Regions from separate parts of the Nesterenkonia lacusekhoensis genome, predicted to be linked through region 1. Evidence: predicted binding sites of a transcription regulator. Region 1 holds the regulator's gene; the other holds the start of a gene.

Region 1 (7,683 bases):
GGCCAGGTCGGCGGCGCAGGGGCCGGCATGGGCTCCCGTGGCCCGGGTGAGACTAAGATCGAGCTGGACCGGCGTCGCATCAACCAGCGGATGGCCAAGCTGCGTCGCGAGATCGCCAACATGAAGCCTGCCCGCGAGGCCAAGCGCGCCAATCGGCGGCGGAACGCCGTGCCGTCGGTGGCCATCGCCGGCTACACCAACGCGGGCAAGTCCTCGCTGCTCAACCGGCTCACCGACGCCGGCGTGCTGGTGGAGAACGCCCTGTTCGCCACGCTGGATCCCACGGTCCGCAAGGCGAGCACCCCGGACGGCATCGGGTACACGCTCTCGGACACCGTCGGGTTCGTGCGGGCCCTGCCGACGCAGCTGGTCGAGGCCTTCCGTTCGACGCTGGAGGAGGTGGCCGACGCCGACCTCATCCTGCACGTCGTCGACGCCTCGCATCCTGAGCCTGAGGGCCAGATCGCAGCGGTGCGGCAGGTCCTCGCCGATGTCGGCGCCGATGAGGTGGACGAGATCATCGTCCTGAACAAGGCCGATGCCGCCGAGTGGGACGTGGTGGAACGGATCCGACGCCGTGAGCCGCATACGGTGCTGGTCTCGGCCCGCACCGGTGACGGCGTGGATGAGCTGAAGAACCTCGTCAGCGAGTCCATCCCGCGCCCGAACGTCCCGCTGGAGCTTCTGGTGCCCTACGCCGACGGCGACATCGTCGCCCGCCTGCATGCCGAGGACGTCGAGATCGTCTCCACCTCCTACGCGGAGGAGGGGACGCGGCTCAGCGTGCGCGTGCGTCCGGAGATGACCGCGGACCTGGCGAAGTTCCAGGTGGCTGAGTGACCGAGACGGCCACCCGGTCCACGGGCTACACCCGATCGCTGCAGCTGCTCGACCACGCAGTCTCCGCCATGGGCGGGGTCAAGCGCGAAGGGCAGTCCGAGATGGCCAAGAACGTGGCGATGGCGCTGCGGAAGCGGCGCCACCTCATGGTCCAGGCGGGCACCGGAACCGGCAAATCGCTGGCCTATCTGGTGCCCGCCGTGGTCCATGCCCTGGACGCCGAGCGTCCGGTGCTGATCTCCACGGCGACTCTGGCCCTGCAGGCTCAGATCATGGGGCGCGACCTGCCGCGGCTCCTCGGGAACCTGGACGAGGAGCTGGACCGACCGGTGGATGTCGCGCTGGTCAAAGGTCGGGCCAACTATGTGTGCAAGCACAAGCTCGACGGCGGCTTCCCCGAGGAGGACGACGACGATCAGGCCCTGTTCAACGTCGCGGCAGAGCCCGGCGGCGGTGTGAGCACCTTCGAGCCCAGCTCGCGCTTGGGCAAGGAGATCGTCATGCTGCGCGAGTGGGCGCAGACCACGGAGACCGGTGACCGTGACGATCTGCCCGAGGGCGTCACCGACCGCGCCTGGCGGCAGGTCTCGGTCAACGCAGTGGACTGCATCGGAGCTCGGAAGTGCCCGATGGCCTCGGAGTGCTTCTCCGAGCTGGCCCGGGAGAAGGCTCAGGACGCAGACCTGGTGGTCACCAACCACGCCATGCTGGCCATCGATGCGTTCGAGGGTCTGGAGGTGCTGCCCGAACATGACGCGGTCATCGTCGACGAGGCCCATGAGCTCTCCGAGCGCGTCACCTCCGCAGTGACCGCACATCTGTCGGCTCAGATGATCTTGGCCGCCGCCTCTTCGGCGCGCAAACACACGGCCATCAACGTGGACGCGCTGCAGAGTGCGGCCACAGCTGTGGAGGCCGCCTTCCACCTGGTTGAGTCTGGGCTGCTCCCGCGTGGGATGAACCCCCAGCAGACCGAGGCGGTGGAGCTGGCCCGCAACGCCGCCCGCACCGCGCTGTCCGACTCCAAGCCCTCGGGCGATTCGGAGGCCGATGCCGGCCGAAAGACCGCACGGGCGAGGCTGCAGGCAGTCCAGGACACTGCTGACCGGATGCTCGAATCGCACCAGACCCCTGATGTCATCTGGCTCAGCCGTCCGGGCAGCTTCAGCCCAGGGAAGGGCTACCAGGAGGCATCTCCGGAGGAACCCCCACTGATCTACGTGGCGCCCACTTCGGTGGCTGCGCGGCTGCGCGAAGGCCTCTTCGGCGATCGCACAGTGGTGCTGACCTCAGCCACGCTGACGATCGGTGACAGCTTCGATCCTGTGGCCGGCTCTTTGGGGCTGATGGGGGAGAAGGCTCCGGACTGGGATGCTGTGGATGTCGGCAGTCCCTTCGACTATCCCAAGCAGGGGATGCTCTACGTGGCCAAACACCTGCCGGCGCCCTCGCTGAAGACTGCGGAACAGCAGCGCGATGAGCTCGCTGGACTGATCGAGGCCTCAGGCGGTGCCACCCTGGCCCTGTTCTCCTCGAGGCGCGCGGCCGAGGAGGCCGCGGAGGACCTGCGGGAGCGCCTCGATGTGCCCATCCTCTGCCAGGGCGACTCCACGATGTCCGCCCTGGTCAAGCAGTTCGCCGAGGAGGAGGAGACCTGCCTCTTCGGCACCATGAGCCTGTGGCAGGGAGTGGACGTCCCCGGACGTTCCTGCCGGCTCGTGGCCATCGATCGGATTCCCTTCCCCCGGCCGGATGACCCGTTGAACAGTGCGCGCAGCCAGGAGGTGGCCCGCAGCGGCGGCAATGGCTTCATGCAGGTGGCCGCCACGCATGCCGCCACGCGTCTGGCTCAGGGAGCTGGGCGCCTGATCAGGACCGCCGAGGACCGGGGAGTCCTGGCGATCCTGGACTCACGGCTCGCCACTGCCCGCTATGGAGGTTTCCTGAAGAAGTCCATGCCGAACTTCTGGGCGACCACCGACGGTGACGTGGCCCGTGGGGCGCTGTCCCGTCTCGCCCAGGGCTGAGCCGGCTCAGAGGCTGCGGAGCACAGTCACGACTTTGCCCATGATGCTGGCCTCGTCGCCGAGGATGGGTTCATACATACGGTTCTGTGGCAGCAGCCACAGATGCCCGTCCCGCCGCTTGAGCGTCTTCACGGTGGATTCGTCGTCCAGCAGGGCCGCGACGATGTCTCCGTTCTCCGCATCCTGCTGCCGGCGCACCACGACCCAGTCATCTTCGAAGATCCCCGCCTCGATCATCGAATCGCCGCGGACCTGCAGCATGAACAGCTCGCCCTCACCGGTGAGCTGACGCGGAAGCGGCATGACGTCTTCGACCTGCTGGTCGGCGAGGATCGGTCCACCGGCGGCGATGCGTCCCACCAGAGGGACATCGGCGGTGCGGGAGTCGGTCTCTGCCCGATAGGCGTTCAGATCGGTCACGGGCCCTGAGGGCTCGGCGGTCTCCTGGGCGGACTCCTGCAGGAGCGGCTGCCCGGAGGAGTCGCGGATGACCTCCATGGCGCGAGGCTTGCCCGGCACGCGCTTGAGATAGCCCATCTCCTGCAGCCGGGCCAGCTGATGGGTCACCGAAGAGAGCGAGGCCAGGCCGCAGGCATCACCGATCTCCCGCATCGACGGCGGGTAGCTGCGCTCTGCCAGGGACTCCTGGATGATGTCCACGATGCGGCGCTGCCGCTCGGTCAGGCGGGGGACGGCGTCTCCCTCTGCTGTCTTCCGGGCCATTGCTCTGCCTCTCTTGCCGTTGCGTGCACCGTCCGACGGCTGCGCACAGACCTTCCTGTCACGCCTTCATGTCAGTGCCTGCTGATGGACTGCTCCGTGTTCGAAGATATGGCCAGATTACTCGAAATCGTAGACGTGTTCCATGATTTTCGCGGCCGAGCCTGGAACATACTCGAAGATATGTGCTACAAATAGAACACAGGTTCGAAAGAGAGGTTTCTCATGCACACCACGATGCGGCTCACCCGGCGCGGGCGTCTGCTGCTCTTCGGCATGCCCGCCTTCGCCCTGCTGACTGCCCTCGTCGTCGGGATGTTCTTCCTGGCCGGCGCGCTGGTCAACCAGGCCCAGGCATCCTCCTCCGAAGCCCCGGGGGTCTCCGCTGAGGAGGTCCAGGTGGGCGCCGGGGACACCCTCTGGGACGTGGCGTCCCAGGTGGATTCTGACCAGGACATCCGTGAACTCATCGGGCAGATCGCCGAGCTCAACGGGCTGGAGAGCTCAGAGCTGCAGCCCGGCCAGACCCTGTACGTGCCGGTGGAGGACTGACCCAGGCACTGAAGGCCGATGGCTTCGCGGATAGGATGGTCCGGTGACAACTCCGCAGGAAGACTCTCAGGAACAGCGCTCCCAGAAGCTGGCGGCTCTGCCGCTGCGTGAGGAGCTGCGCGGGCAGGAGCCCTATGGCGCTCCTCAGCTGACCGTGCCGGCGATGCTTAACGTCAATGAGACCACCTATGACGTTCCCGCCGAAGTGGTCGAGGCGATCACTGAGCAGGTCCGCAGGGCGGCCGTCGGGCTGAACCGCTATCCGGACCGCGAGTTCACCGCCCTGCGGGAGAAGCTCGCCGACTACCTCAGTCGGGAGAGCTCCCTGTCCTCTCCGCTCGCTGCGGAGAACATGTGGGCCGCCAACGGTTCCAACGAGATCATGCAGCACATCTTCCAGGCATTCGCCGGCCCGGGGCGCTCCGTGCTCGCCTTCCCGCCCACCTACTCCATGTACCCCCTCTACGCCCGGGGCACCTACAGCGACTACATCGCCGGTGAGCGCGAGGACGACTTCACTCAGTCCGCGGAGAGCGTGGCGCGACAGATCCGAGCTCACCGCCCTCACGTGGTCATCCTGTGCTCTCCCAACAACCCCACCGGCACGGCCTTGGGGCTGGATGTGGTCGAAGCTGCCTACGAGGCGGCCCGCGACTCGGACACCATGGTCGTGGTCGATGAGGCCTACGGTGAGTTCCGCCAGCAGGGCACACCGTCGGCCTTGGAGCTGCTGGCCGGCCGTGAGCGTCTGATCGTCTCGCGCACCATGAGCAAAGCCTTCGCCCTGGCCGGCGGCCGGCTCGGGTATCTTGCGGCCGCCCCTGAGGTCACGGACGCCCTGCGCCTGGTGCGCCTGCCGTATCACCTCTCCGCCATCACCCAGGCCACGGCCGAGGCGGCGTTGGATCACAGCGCTGCGCTCATGGCCAACGTGGAACGCATCAGAGTCCAACGCGATCGCATCGTCGCCGAACTTGGGGCGATGGGGCTGGACCCGAAACCTTCTGACGCAAACTTCGTGTTCTTCGGCGGACTCCAGGACGAGAAGGCCGCCTGGAAGCACCTCCTCGACGACGGCGTCCTCATCCGGGATGTGGGCATCCCACAGCATCTGCGGGTCACCGCAGGGACTGCGGAGGAGACCACGTCCTTCCTGGACTCCCTGCGTCGGTACGTGTCGGGTGGATCCCCTCGTGCCGCCGCGCACGGATAGACTGACTGACTATGGGAGCAGAACAGAACCAGGCGCAGCTGATCGGTGGCCGTGTGGCTGAGATGGAGCGCGTCACCAGTGAGTCCAGCGTGAAGGTCCGGATGGACCTGGACGGCACCGGACGGGCCGACATCAGCACCAGCGTGCCGTTCTACGACCACATGCTGACCGCTCTGGCCAAGCACTCGCTGATCGACCTCGATGTCGAGGCCACCGGCGATACTCATATCGATGTCCATCACACGGTGGAGGACACGGCCATCGTGCTCGGTGAGGTGCTGCGCACGGCCCTGGGTGAGAAACGGGGCATCCGCCGTTTCGGCGAGGCCACAGTTCCGCTGGACGAGGCGCTGGCCCACGCGGTCGTCGACGTCTCGGGCCGGCCGTACCTGGTCCACAGCGGGGAGCCGGAGGGCCAGCAGTACCACCTCATCGGGGGGCATTTCACCGGCTCCATGACCCGCCACGCCTTCGAGGCCATCACGTACCACTCGGGGATCTGTCTGCATATGCGAGTGCTCGGCGGCCGGGATCCCCACCACATCGTGGAGGCGCAGTTCAAAGCCTTCGCCCGAGCACTGCGCGCAGCTGTGGAGAGCGACCCCAGGACCGACGACATCCCCTCCACGAAGGGAGCCCTCTGATGGCCGCACCCGAGGTCGTCGTCCTCGACTACGGCTCGGGCAACGTCCACTCGGCCGTGCGCGCCCTGGAGCGCGCCGGAGCCTCGGTGACTCTGACGCGGGACACAGACGCGGTCCTCAACGCCCAGGGCCTCGTGGTGCCGGGCGTAGGCGCCTTCGCCGCCGTCATGGATTCGTTGAAGGCCATCGATGCCCCGCGCTGGATCGGACGCCGCATCGCCGGCGGACGGCCGGTCCTTGGGATCTGCGTCGGGCACCAGATCCTGTTCGAACGCAGCATCGAACATGGAATCCCGGCCGAGGGGATGGGGGAGTGGCCCGGTGAGGTCACCGCTCTGCCGGAGGACGCGGTGGTCCCGCACATGGGGTGGAACACCGTCCGCCCGCCTGAGGGCAGCGTGCTCTTCGACGGCATCGAGGAGGAGCGCTTCTACTTCGTCCACTCCTACGCCGTGCAGAGCTGGAACTTCGACGTGACCATCCCCGAGATGTCCCAGCCGAAGGTGACCTGGTCCCATCACGGCGCCGACTTCATCGCAGCCGTGGAGAACGGTCCGCTCTCGGCGGCGCAGTTCCATCCGGAGAAGTCCGGCGACGCCGGCATGCAGCTGCTGCGCAACTGGATCACCAGCCTGTAGAGGAACAAGAGAGAGACTCATGACTGACACTGACACCACTGTTCCCACCGAGGTTCCGGCTCTGGAGCTGCTGCCTGCCGTCGACGTGGCCGACGGTCAGGCTGTGCGCCTGGTCCAGGGTGAGGCCGGTTCGGAGACCAGCTACGGCGACCCCCTCGAAGCCGCCCTGACCTGGCAGCAGCAGGGCGCCGAATGGATCCATCTGGTGGACCTCGACGCCGCCTTCGGCCGCGGGAACAACCGTGAGGTCCTGCGCCGCGTAGTCGACGAGATCGACATCAGGATCGAGCTCTCCGGCGGCATCCGCGATGACGAGTCACTGGACCGCGCCCTGGAGTTCGGCGCAGCCCGCGTCAACCTCGGCACCGCGGCACTGGAGGACCCGGAGTGGACCGCCCGAGCCATCGAACGCCACGGCGATGCCATCGCAGTGGGCTTGGACGTCCGCGGCGAGACGCTGGCCGCCCGCGGCTGGACGCAGGAGGGCGGCAATCTCTGGGAGGTCCTCGAGCGCCTCGAGGATGCCGGCTGCCCCCGGTATGTGGTCACCGACGTGACCAAGGACGGCACGCTGCGCGGCCCGAACACCGAGCTGCTGGCCCAGGTCAGCGCCAAGACCAATAAGCCCGTCGTCGCCTCCGGCGGCATCTCCTCCATCGAGGACGTCCAGGCTCTGGCCGCGATGGTCTCCTCCGGTGTGGAGGGAGCCATCATGGGCAAGGCGCTCTACGCTGGGAAGTTCACCCTGCCCGAGGCGCTGAAGGCCGCTGCGCAGTCCGCATGAGCGGCAAGGAACTTCCCGGGCACATCGCAGCGCTGCTGCAGCGCCAGAACCGCGACGGTGAAGGTCGTGCCGCCGATTCGGCGGGGATCACCTGGCAGGGACGCGACCTCTCAGGTGGGGGAAACCCCCTGCACACCTTCGACGGCGACGACGGCCTGGCCGCGCCCGCACTGGTCCGGGCACGGGAGGCACTCATCGCCGGTGAGGCCGCTGAAGCCGATATTGTGGCTGCTCTGGCCGGAGTCCGGCTCTTCGTTCCGGTGCT
Region 2 (7,683 bases), 350 kb from region 1:
GGGGACCAGCAGTCCGTTGGGCAGCACGGCGGCGACTTCGACCACTGCCACATCGAGGTTGCCGTAGAAGCCGAACCATGCCTGCTGGGCCGAGTGGCTCAGGTGGGTGTCGATGTATTCGGTGGAGCCGGAGTTGATCGACCTGCGCAGCGTCGGGTCCGACTGGAAGGGAAGACGCTTGCGCAGGGCGCCGGCCTCAGCGAGCACGCCGTCCAGCTCCGGTGCGGTGGAAGCGCCGGTCCAGAGCTCGATGCCGAACTCCTCGCCCCGTTGGTGGGAGTCCTGGGCCCGTTCGGCGAGGGCGCCGGGGACGGCCTTGGGATAGCCGGCTCCGGTGAAGCCGCTCATGCCGACGCGGTCACCGTCATGGATGTGTGAGGCCGCCTCGGAGGCTGAGGTGATCTTGCTGCTCAGGACGGGGCAGGTGATGCGAGACATGGAGTGGGGACGCTTCCTCGAGTGTGTGGATTCCGACCGGGTATCAGGGTATGTGATCTCAGCCTCGCTGAGGTTCAGATGAAGCCGGGTGTCTGGTCCTGCGCCATTCGTTCCACATCTGTCGGAGGTCCCATGCCTCGTCGGCCTGGATGGTCATGCCGCGCGCTCCGGTCCGTCGGGTCCGTCCGCGGATGATCATCAGCCGAGTGCCGAAGAGCAGCGGACCGACCTGCTGCTGGGCATCGTCGAAGAAGGTGGTGTCCACACAGCCGGTGCCGTCGTCCAGGCTGATGAACACCGTGCGGTCCCCGGAGCGCATCGGCGGCGTCTGGGTGGCCACTCGGGCCCCTGCCACCAGAACTTCGGAGCTGTTGCGCAGGCTCAGAAGATCCTCGGCGGCGACGACGCCGAGCTCTTCGAGCATCGGACGGTAGGGGTCGAGGATATGGCCGTCCACCTCGGAGGAGAGGACCTCCAGCTCGGCCTCGAGCTGTTCCTCCGGGGAAGGGTCCGGTGCTTCCGAACTGATCAGCAGCTGCTCATCGAAGAGGCTCTGCTGCTGGTCATCCGTGGCCTGAGGCCGTCGCGGTCGGGCGGTCAGCTGACGGACATAGGCGATCAGCCCGCCGCGGCTGGCTCGCTGCTCCTGGCCGGCGGCCAGCGAGTCCAGTGCGCCGATGGAGGCCAGGCGCATCAGCAGCGGACGGGAGGGCTCCGCCCGATGACGCAGCTCGGAGATGGAGGAATAGGGCTGTCCGGCGACGATGCGGTCCAGCTCAGCCTCGGTGATGCCCCGAACATCGCGCAGGGCCAGGCGGATCCCTTTCTCCTCGGCGGAGACCCGCTCTACGCGGTACTCCCGGCCGGAGGAGTTGGCGTCCACCGGCAGCAGCGGAATGCCGATCCGTCGTGCCTCGGCCATCAGCAGCCGGCGCGGGTACATCCCCGGGTCATGTTCGAACAGGGCACAGAGGAACTCCACCGGGTAGTGCGTCTTCAGCCAGGCGCTCTGATAGGTGGGCAGGGCGAAGGCCGCACCGTGGGCCTTGCAGAAGCCGAAGCTTCCGAACCCCTTCATCGCCTCCCAGATGGTCTCCGTCTCCTCTGCGGTGAAGCGCCCGGCCGCCGCAGTATTCCGGCGGAACTCTGCCTCCACCTCCTCCGGGTCGCGCTGCAGCCGGCGTCGGAGCTCGTCGGCGTAGGCCAGGTCCACATCCATGCAGTCGGAGAGGATCCGCAGCACATGTTCGTGATAGACCACGACGCCGTAGGAGTCCTGGAGGAAGGGGGCGAAGCGCGGATGCAGATAGTCCACCCGTTGGAAGCCGTGCTTGCGCTCGGTGAAGGGGCCCACCATATTCGCCTTCATCGGGCCGGGCCGGAAGAGGGAGATGTCAGCGATCAGGTCGCTGTATTCGGTGGGTTGGAGCTTGCCGATCAGCTCGCGCTGCCCGGGGGACTCGATCTGGAACATCCCCAACGTGTGCGTGGTGCGGATGGCCGCATAGGTGGCCTCGTCATCAGTGGGCACCGCATCCAGGTCGATCCGACCCTCCGGGGAGACGTAGGGGGTGTCCTCGGGCAGGCCTCCCTCCTGAGCGGCGTGGGGCCCGTTGACCCGGGCGACCTCTCGGACCGCGTAGGCCATGGCCGACTGCATGCGCACTCCGAGCACATCGAGCTTGAGCAGGCCGAGGTCGTCGATGTCGTCCTTGTCGAACTGGGACATCGGCAGGCCCATCCCTGAGGGCTGGGTGGGGGTCAGCGAGAGCAGTTCGGAATCGCCCAGGATGACGCCGCAGGAGTGCATGGAGATATGTCGGGGGAGCCGGTCCAGACGCTCGGTGAGGTCCACCAGCAGGTCCACCTGGGGCTCGGTGTCCACCAGCTCCGCGACTTCCCGGAGCTCCGGCTTGGAACGCAGGACTTTCCGGAAGTCGGCGGCGTCGAAGCGCCAGAGGCTCTCAGCGATCTGGTCGATGCGCTCCTCGCTCAGTCCCAGGGCCAGACCGGCGTCGCGGGCCGCTCCACGGGCCCGGTAACGGTTCTGCATGGACAGCAGGGTCACTCGGTGGTGTCCGTAGCGCTCGAAGATCGCCTGGTAGATCTCATGCCGACGGGCGGACTCGATGTCCACATCGATGTCCGGCAGTGTGGTGCGCGCTCGGCCCAGGAACCGTTCGAAGAGCAGGTCGTGCTCCAGCGGGTCCACAGTCGAGATGCCCAGCAGGTGGTTGACCAGGCTGCCGGCGCCGGAGCCCCGGGCCTGGACCCGTACGTCTCTGCCGCGGATCATCTCCACCACATCGGCCACTGTGAGGAAATAGGTGTTGTAGCCGAAGTGGTCGATGGTCTGCAGCTCCTGGTGGAGGCGGTCCCGGATATCGCGGAGCTGGTCTCCGGAGGCCCACGGGTAGCGCAGGGACAGGCCCACCTCGCACTGCTGGCGCAGGGCCGCGGCCGGGTCCCCGTCGATGCCCAGCGCCTCCAGCTCCGGGACTTTGGGGCGGCGCCACTGCAGGTCGGTCTCCGGGTCCAGCTGGCAGCGTTCGGCCAGCTGCTCGGTGTGCTCCAGCATGGCGACGGCGGCGGCTGTGGGGAGATCGGCCTGTTCGGCCACGCGGTAGGCGATCCGGTGCATCTCCTCGGCGGGTTTGAGCCAGGCTTGGGCATTGGGCTGGCCGGGAAAGCTGCCCAGCGGCAGCAGGTGTGCGGCCGAGTCGAGGACGTCGGCGGTGACGGCGTCGTCGGGCTTCAGATAGCGCACCGCGTTGGTGAGCACCGCCGGGGTGCCGCTGTGCTCTGCCAGGGCAAGCATCTGCGCGGCGTGCTGCAGGCTGAACGGGGTACCGGGACGGGTGTGGTGGACCACGATCTCCAGCACGACGCCGCCGGGGAGCCGCTGCCGCCAGTCCTCCAGCAGAGTGGCGGCTCGGCGCGGATCCTCGGCCAGCACAGCCTGCCCCACGTCGGACTCCGGGCCGAGCATGACAGTGGCTGTGGGGCCCTGCTCCGCCTGGAGGAAGACCGCGGGTCGGCTCCGTTCGATCCACGCCGGGCGGTGCACGCTGCCGTGGGCCTTCCGGCGCGCCCCACGCTTGGGCGCGTGGGCTGAGGAGATCAGCCGGGTCAGTCCGGCCCATCCGGCTCCGCCGGTGCTGCCATGGGCCAGCACCGTGATCTCGGACTGCGCAGAGCCTTCGCGGACCTGCAGCCCGGCGCCCACGATGGGGCGGATCCCGGCGGCCAGGCAGGCGCGGATGTGGCGGACTGCTCCGTAGAGGCCGTCGCGATCGGTGATGGCTGCGCTGTGCTGGTCAGCCGCGTGGGCGGCGTCGACCAGAGCCTCCGGGCGGGTGGTGCCGTGGTGGGCGGAGAAGGCGCTGGTGACGTGGAGATGGGTGAAGCTGGCCATCGCGCCTCAGTCGTAGATTCCGGTGATCGGCCACTGCATGCCGGAGGAGGCGATCAGGTCGAAGATCAGGATCTGTCCGTCGTGGGCCTGGGCGCGGACCTGCCACATCGGCTGTTCCAGCACATCGGCGGCCTGTCCTGCCGGGGCGCGTCCGGCGGTGGTCCACCAGGGCCGGCGGTCGAACCATTGGATCGGCTGGCCGGTGACGGTGAACCGCCTCCCGGACCAGACCAGGCGCAGCGGTACGCCGGCCTCATCGGCCCAGACTGTGGCCATCTCCTCCTGGGCCGCTGGATCTGCACTCATCGGTCACCCTCCGTCTATTCGAATACGTGTTCGAATATCGAGTGTACGACCGGCCTCTGACACGGCCAAGTGACAGCGGCCCGGATCACTCCGGAGGGCAGAGGCTCAGCGGCTCAGCTCCAGGTCAGCTTCACGGAACTCCAAGGGAGCCGAAGTCGTCGCTGCCTCGGGGCGTGAGGCCTCGAGCTCACGCAGCTCCACTCGGCGGATCTTTCCGGAGATGGTCTTGGGCAGATCGGCCAGTTCGATGCGCCGGATGCGTTTGAACGGCGGCACAGCATCACGGCAGTGCTGCAGGATGGCGGCGGCGGTCTTCTCGTCCCATTCCACGCCGGAGGCCAGCACCACGAAGGCCTTGGGAACGGCCAGACGCAGCGGATCGGGGGAGGGGACCACTGCAGCCTCGGCCACTGCGGGGTGCTCCACCAGCACCGACTCCAGCTCGAAGGGCGAGATCCGGTAGTCGCTGGCTTTGAAGACGTCATCGGAGCGGCCCACGTAGGTCAGCACGCCCTCCGCGTCGCGTCGGACCACATCTCCGGTGTGGTACACGCCGCCGCGGAAGACCTCCGCAGTGCGCTGTTCGTCGCCGTAGTAGGACTTCAGCAGGCCCACCGGCCGGTTCGGTCCGGTCTGTTCGGCCCGCAGGCAGAGCTCTCCCTCCTGGAGTCCGTCCCGGACAGGGGCCTCCTCACCGGTCTGGGGGTCCAGCAGCACCACGTCGAAGCCGGGAAGCGGACGGCCCATGGAGCCGGGGGTGACCGGCAGTCCCGGAGTGTTGGCCACCTGCAGGGTGGACTCCGTCTGGCCGAAGCCGTCACGGATGGTGCTGCCCCAGGCTCGGCGGACCTGTTCGATGACCTCCGCGTTGAGCGGTTCTCCGGCGGAGACGGTCACCCGCGGCGGGGTGCTCAGCCGGCTGAGGTCGGCCTGGATGAGCATCCGCCAGACCGTGGGCGGCGCGCAGAAGCTGGTGACCCCGTGAGTCTGCATCTGGTCCATCAGGGCATAGGCGTCGAAGCGCTGATAGTTGTAGACGAAGATCGTCGCCTCCGCGATCCACGGCGCGAAGAAGTTGGACCAGGCGTGCTTGCCCCATCCCGGCCCGGCCACATTGAGATGGACGTCGCCGGGCTGGATGCCGATCCAGTACATCGTGGTCAGGTGCCCCACCGGGTAGGAGGTGTGGGTGTGCTCCACCAGCTTGGGCAGGGAGGTGGTGCCGGAGGTGAAGTAGAGCAGCAGCGTCTCGTCGGCGGCCGTGGGCGCATCCGGAGTGAAGCCCGACGCCGCCTGGTAGGCCTGCGGATAGTGCAGCACCAGGTGCCCGCTGATCTCGGGGTCCGGGATCTGCGGGGTGTAGAAGCCGGGGACGTGGATCAGGTTGAGCTCACCGGAAACCTCGGAGAACTTCTGCAGGTCCTCGGTGCCGGCGGCCGCCCAGGTGGCCTGGCCGCGGGTGGCCCGGTCCTGCAGGTCGGCCGGGCCCATCTGGACGGCGGTGGGGATGAGCACCGCGCCCAGTTTGATCCCGGCCAGCATGAGCTCCCAGAGCTCGATCTGGTTGCCCAGCATCAGGATCATCCGGTCCCCGCGGCGCATGCCCTGTTCGCGCAGCCAGTTGGCCACCCGGTCCGAGGCTTCGGAGAGCTCCGCGAAGCTGCGGCGCAGCACGGAGCCGTCGGCCTCGGCGATGATCAGCGCGTCCTGCTCAGCGCGCTCCGGGGAGGCAGCGATGCGGTCGAACCAGTCCAGAGCGAAGTTGAACTCCTCGAAGCGAGGCCACTCGAACTGCTCGCGGGCCTGTTCGTAGTCCTGCTGGTATGCGACCAGCCGGTCCCGGGCTGCTCGGAACGCCTGGGTCTGTTCCGGCTCTGAGCTGCTCATCCTTCGGGTCCCCCTGCGTACTGGATGCGATGGTTCTCTCCCATACAGTACGCCGCGGCGGTTCAGCGGCGGCGTCGCGGGCGTCGGCGGTTCGGATTCTGAGACTTCTGGGAGCCCTGCGACTTCTGCGGCTGCGGCGGTGCCGGCGGCTGCACATAGGGAGCCGGAGTGCCCACCAGCGCGCTCACCTCGGGAGAGTCTTCGGTGACCTGGATGGGGGAGACCTTGATCTCCGCCTTGCGCAGCAGGGCCTGGGTGTCCTTGCGCTGCTCAGGCAGCATCACGGTGACCACATCGCCGGCGCTTCCCGCCCGGGCGGTGCGCCCTGAGCGGTGCAGGTAGGCCTTGTGCTCGGCCGGTGGGTCCACATGGACCACCAGTTCCACGGAGTCGACGTGTACGCCGCGGGCCGCGACGTCAGTGGCGACCAGAACGTTCACATCTCCGCCGCCGAAGGCCGCGAGGTTCCGGTCCCGGGCGTTCTGCGAGAGGTTGCCGTGCAGGTCCACTGCCGGGATCCCCTGGGTGGTCAGCTGTTTGGCCAGCTTGCGTGCTTGGTGCTTGGTGCGGGTGAACAGGATGCGTCGTCCCTGACCGGAGGCCAAAGTCCTCACCAGCTCCTTCTTGCCCTCCGGGTGGGCTTCGAAGACGTGGTGGGTCATGGCCGCCACATGGGAGGTGGCCTCATCCACTGAATGCAGCAGCTCGTCCTTCAGGAAGCGCTTGACCAGTTTGTCCACACCGTTGTCCAGGGTGGCGGAGAAGAACAGGCGCTGACCTTCGGCCGGGGTCTTGGCCAGGATACGGGTCACTCCGGGCAGGAAGCCCAGGTCGGCCATATGGTCGGCCTCGTCCAGCACGGTGATGCGCACGTCGTCCAGAGTCAGCGCCCCCTGCTGCAGCAGGTCCTCCAGGCGGCCCGGGCAGGCCACCACGATGTCGACGCCGGAGTTGAGCGCGTTGATCTGGTGTTTGGCGCTGACGCCGCCGAAGATCGTGGTGGTCCGCAGGCCGTAGGCCGCGGCGAGCGGCTCGAGCACGGTGTTGATCTGGGTGGCCAGTTCGCGGGTGGGCGCCAGCACCAGTGCGGTGGGGCGTCCGGGGCGGCGTGAGGCTGCGGCGTCGTCCTCTCCCAGGGTGGCGACCACCGGGATGGAGAAGGCCAGGGTCTTGCCGGAACCGGTCTTGCCCCGGCCGAGGACATCGCGGCCGGTGAGGGTGTCCGGCAGGGTCTGCTGCTGGATGGGGAAGGCGAGGAGCTTGCCGTCGGCGGCCAGGGCCTGCACCAAGGGTGCGGGGACGTTGAGGTCGACGAAGGTCACAGGTGTTTCAGAGATGGCATGAGCCTTTCAGAAGGTGCCGGGCTCAGCGGCGGCAGGTCTCTCTGTGCCGCCGCGTCCGGCAGGGTGGCGAACGCACCGGAGGGTGCACTCGGTTCGCCGCGAGAAGATCACTGCTGATGACAGGCTGGTTGAGAGGCCTGTAGGAATGAGGCGTTCTTACGACGCAGAAGCTCCGCAGCGGCCTGCCGGAACAGGGTTCAGCGGAACGTCCAGTCCTCGAGTCTACGGCATCGGGTGGGAATAGGGTGTAGGGCATGGGAGCTGTCAGCTGACGGACCCTCATCCACCTGCCTG

Evidence for each region. Region 1 encodes LexA, which represses DNA repair genes until DNA is damaged. Its sites were predicted from a motif close to TCGAACANNTGTTCGA; they were not measured.
Region 2: JOF45_RS05990 (DUF6504 family protein) is a predicted target of LexA. The motif match lies at 4,178-4,193, and genes of this name have one in related genera.

Annotation. Positions count from the first base shown of each region.
Region 1 is NZ_JAGINX010000001.1:1,603,556-1,611,238, reverse strand. Features, by position in the region: gene hflX (GTPase HflX) at 1-840, shown strand, start outside; gene JOF45_RS07610 (ATP-dependent DNA helicase) at 837-2,867, shown strand; gene lexA (transcriptional repressor LexA) at 2,874-3,590, opposite strand; gene JOF45_RS07600 (LysM peptidoglycan-binding domain-containing protein) at 3,813-4,139, shown strand; gene JOF45_RS07595 (histidinol-phosphate transaminase) at 4,183-5,352, shown strand; gene hisB (imidazoleglycerol-phosphate dehydratase HisB) at 5,364-5,996, shown strand; gene hisH (imidazole glycerol phosphate synthase subunit HisH) at 5,996-6,634, shown strand; gene priA (bifunctional 1-(5-phosphoribosyl)-5-((5-phosphoribosylamino)methylideneamino)imidazole-4-carboxamide isomerase/phosphoribosylanthranilate isomerase PriA) at 6,654-7,418, shown strand; gene JOF45_RS07575 (SseB family protein) at 7,415-7,683, shown strand, end outside.
Region 2 is NZ_JAGINX010000001.1:1,250,592-1,258,274, reverse strand. Features, by position in the region: gene scpC (succinyl-CoA:acetate CoA-transferase ScpC) at 1-438, opposite strand, end outside; gene JOF45_RS05995 (DNA polymerase III subunit alpha) at 497-3,853, opposite strand; gene JOF45_RS05990 (DUF6504 family protein) at 3,860-4,159, opposite strand; gene JOF45_RS05985 (AMP-binding protein) at 4,265-6,046, opposite strand; gene JOF45_RS05980 (DEAD/DEAH box helicase) at 6,109-7,368, opposite strand.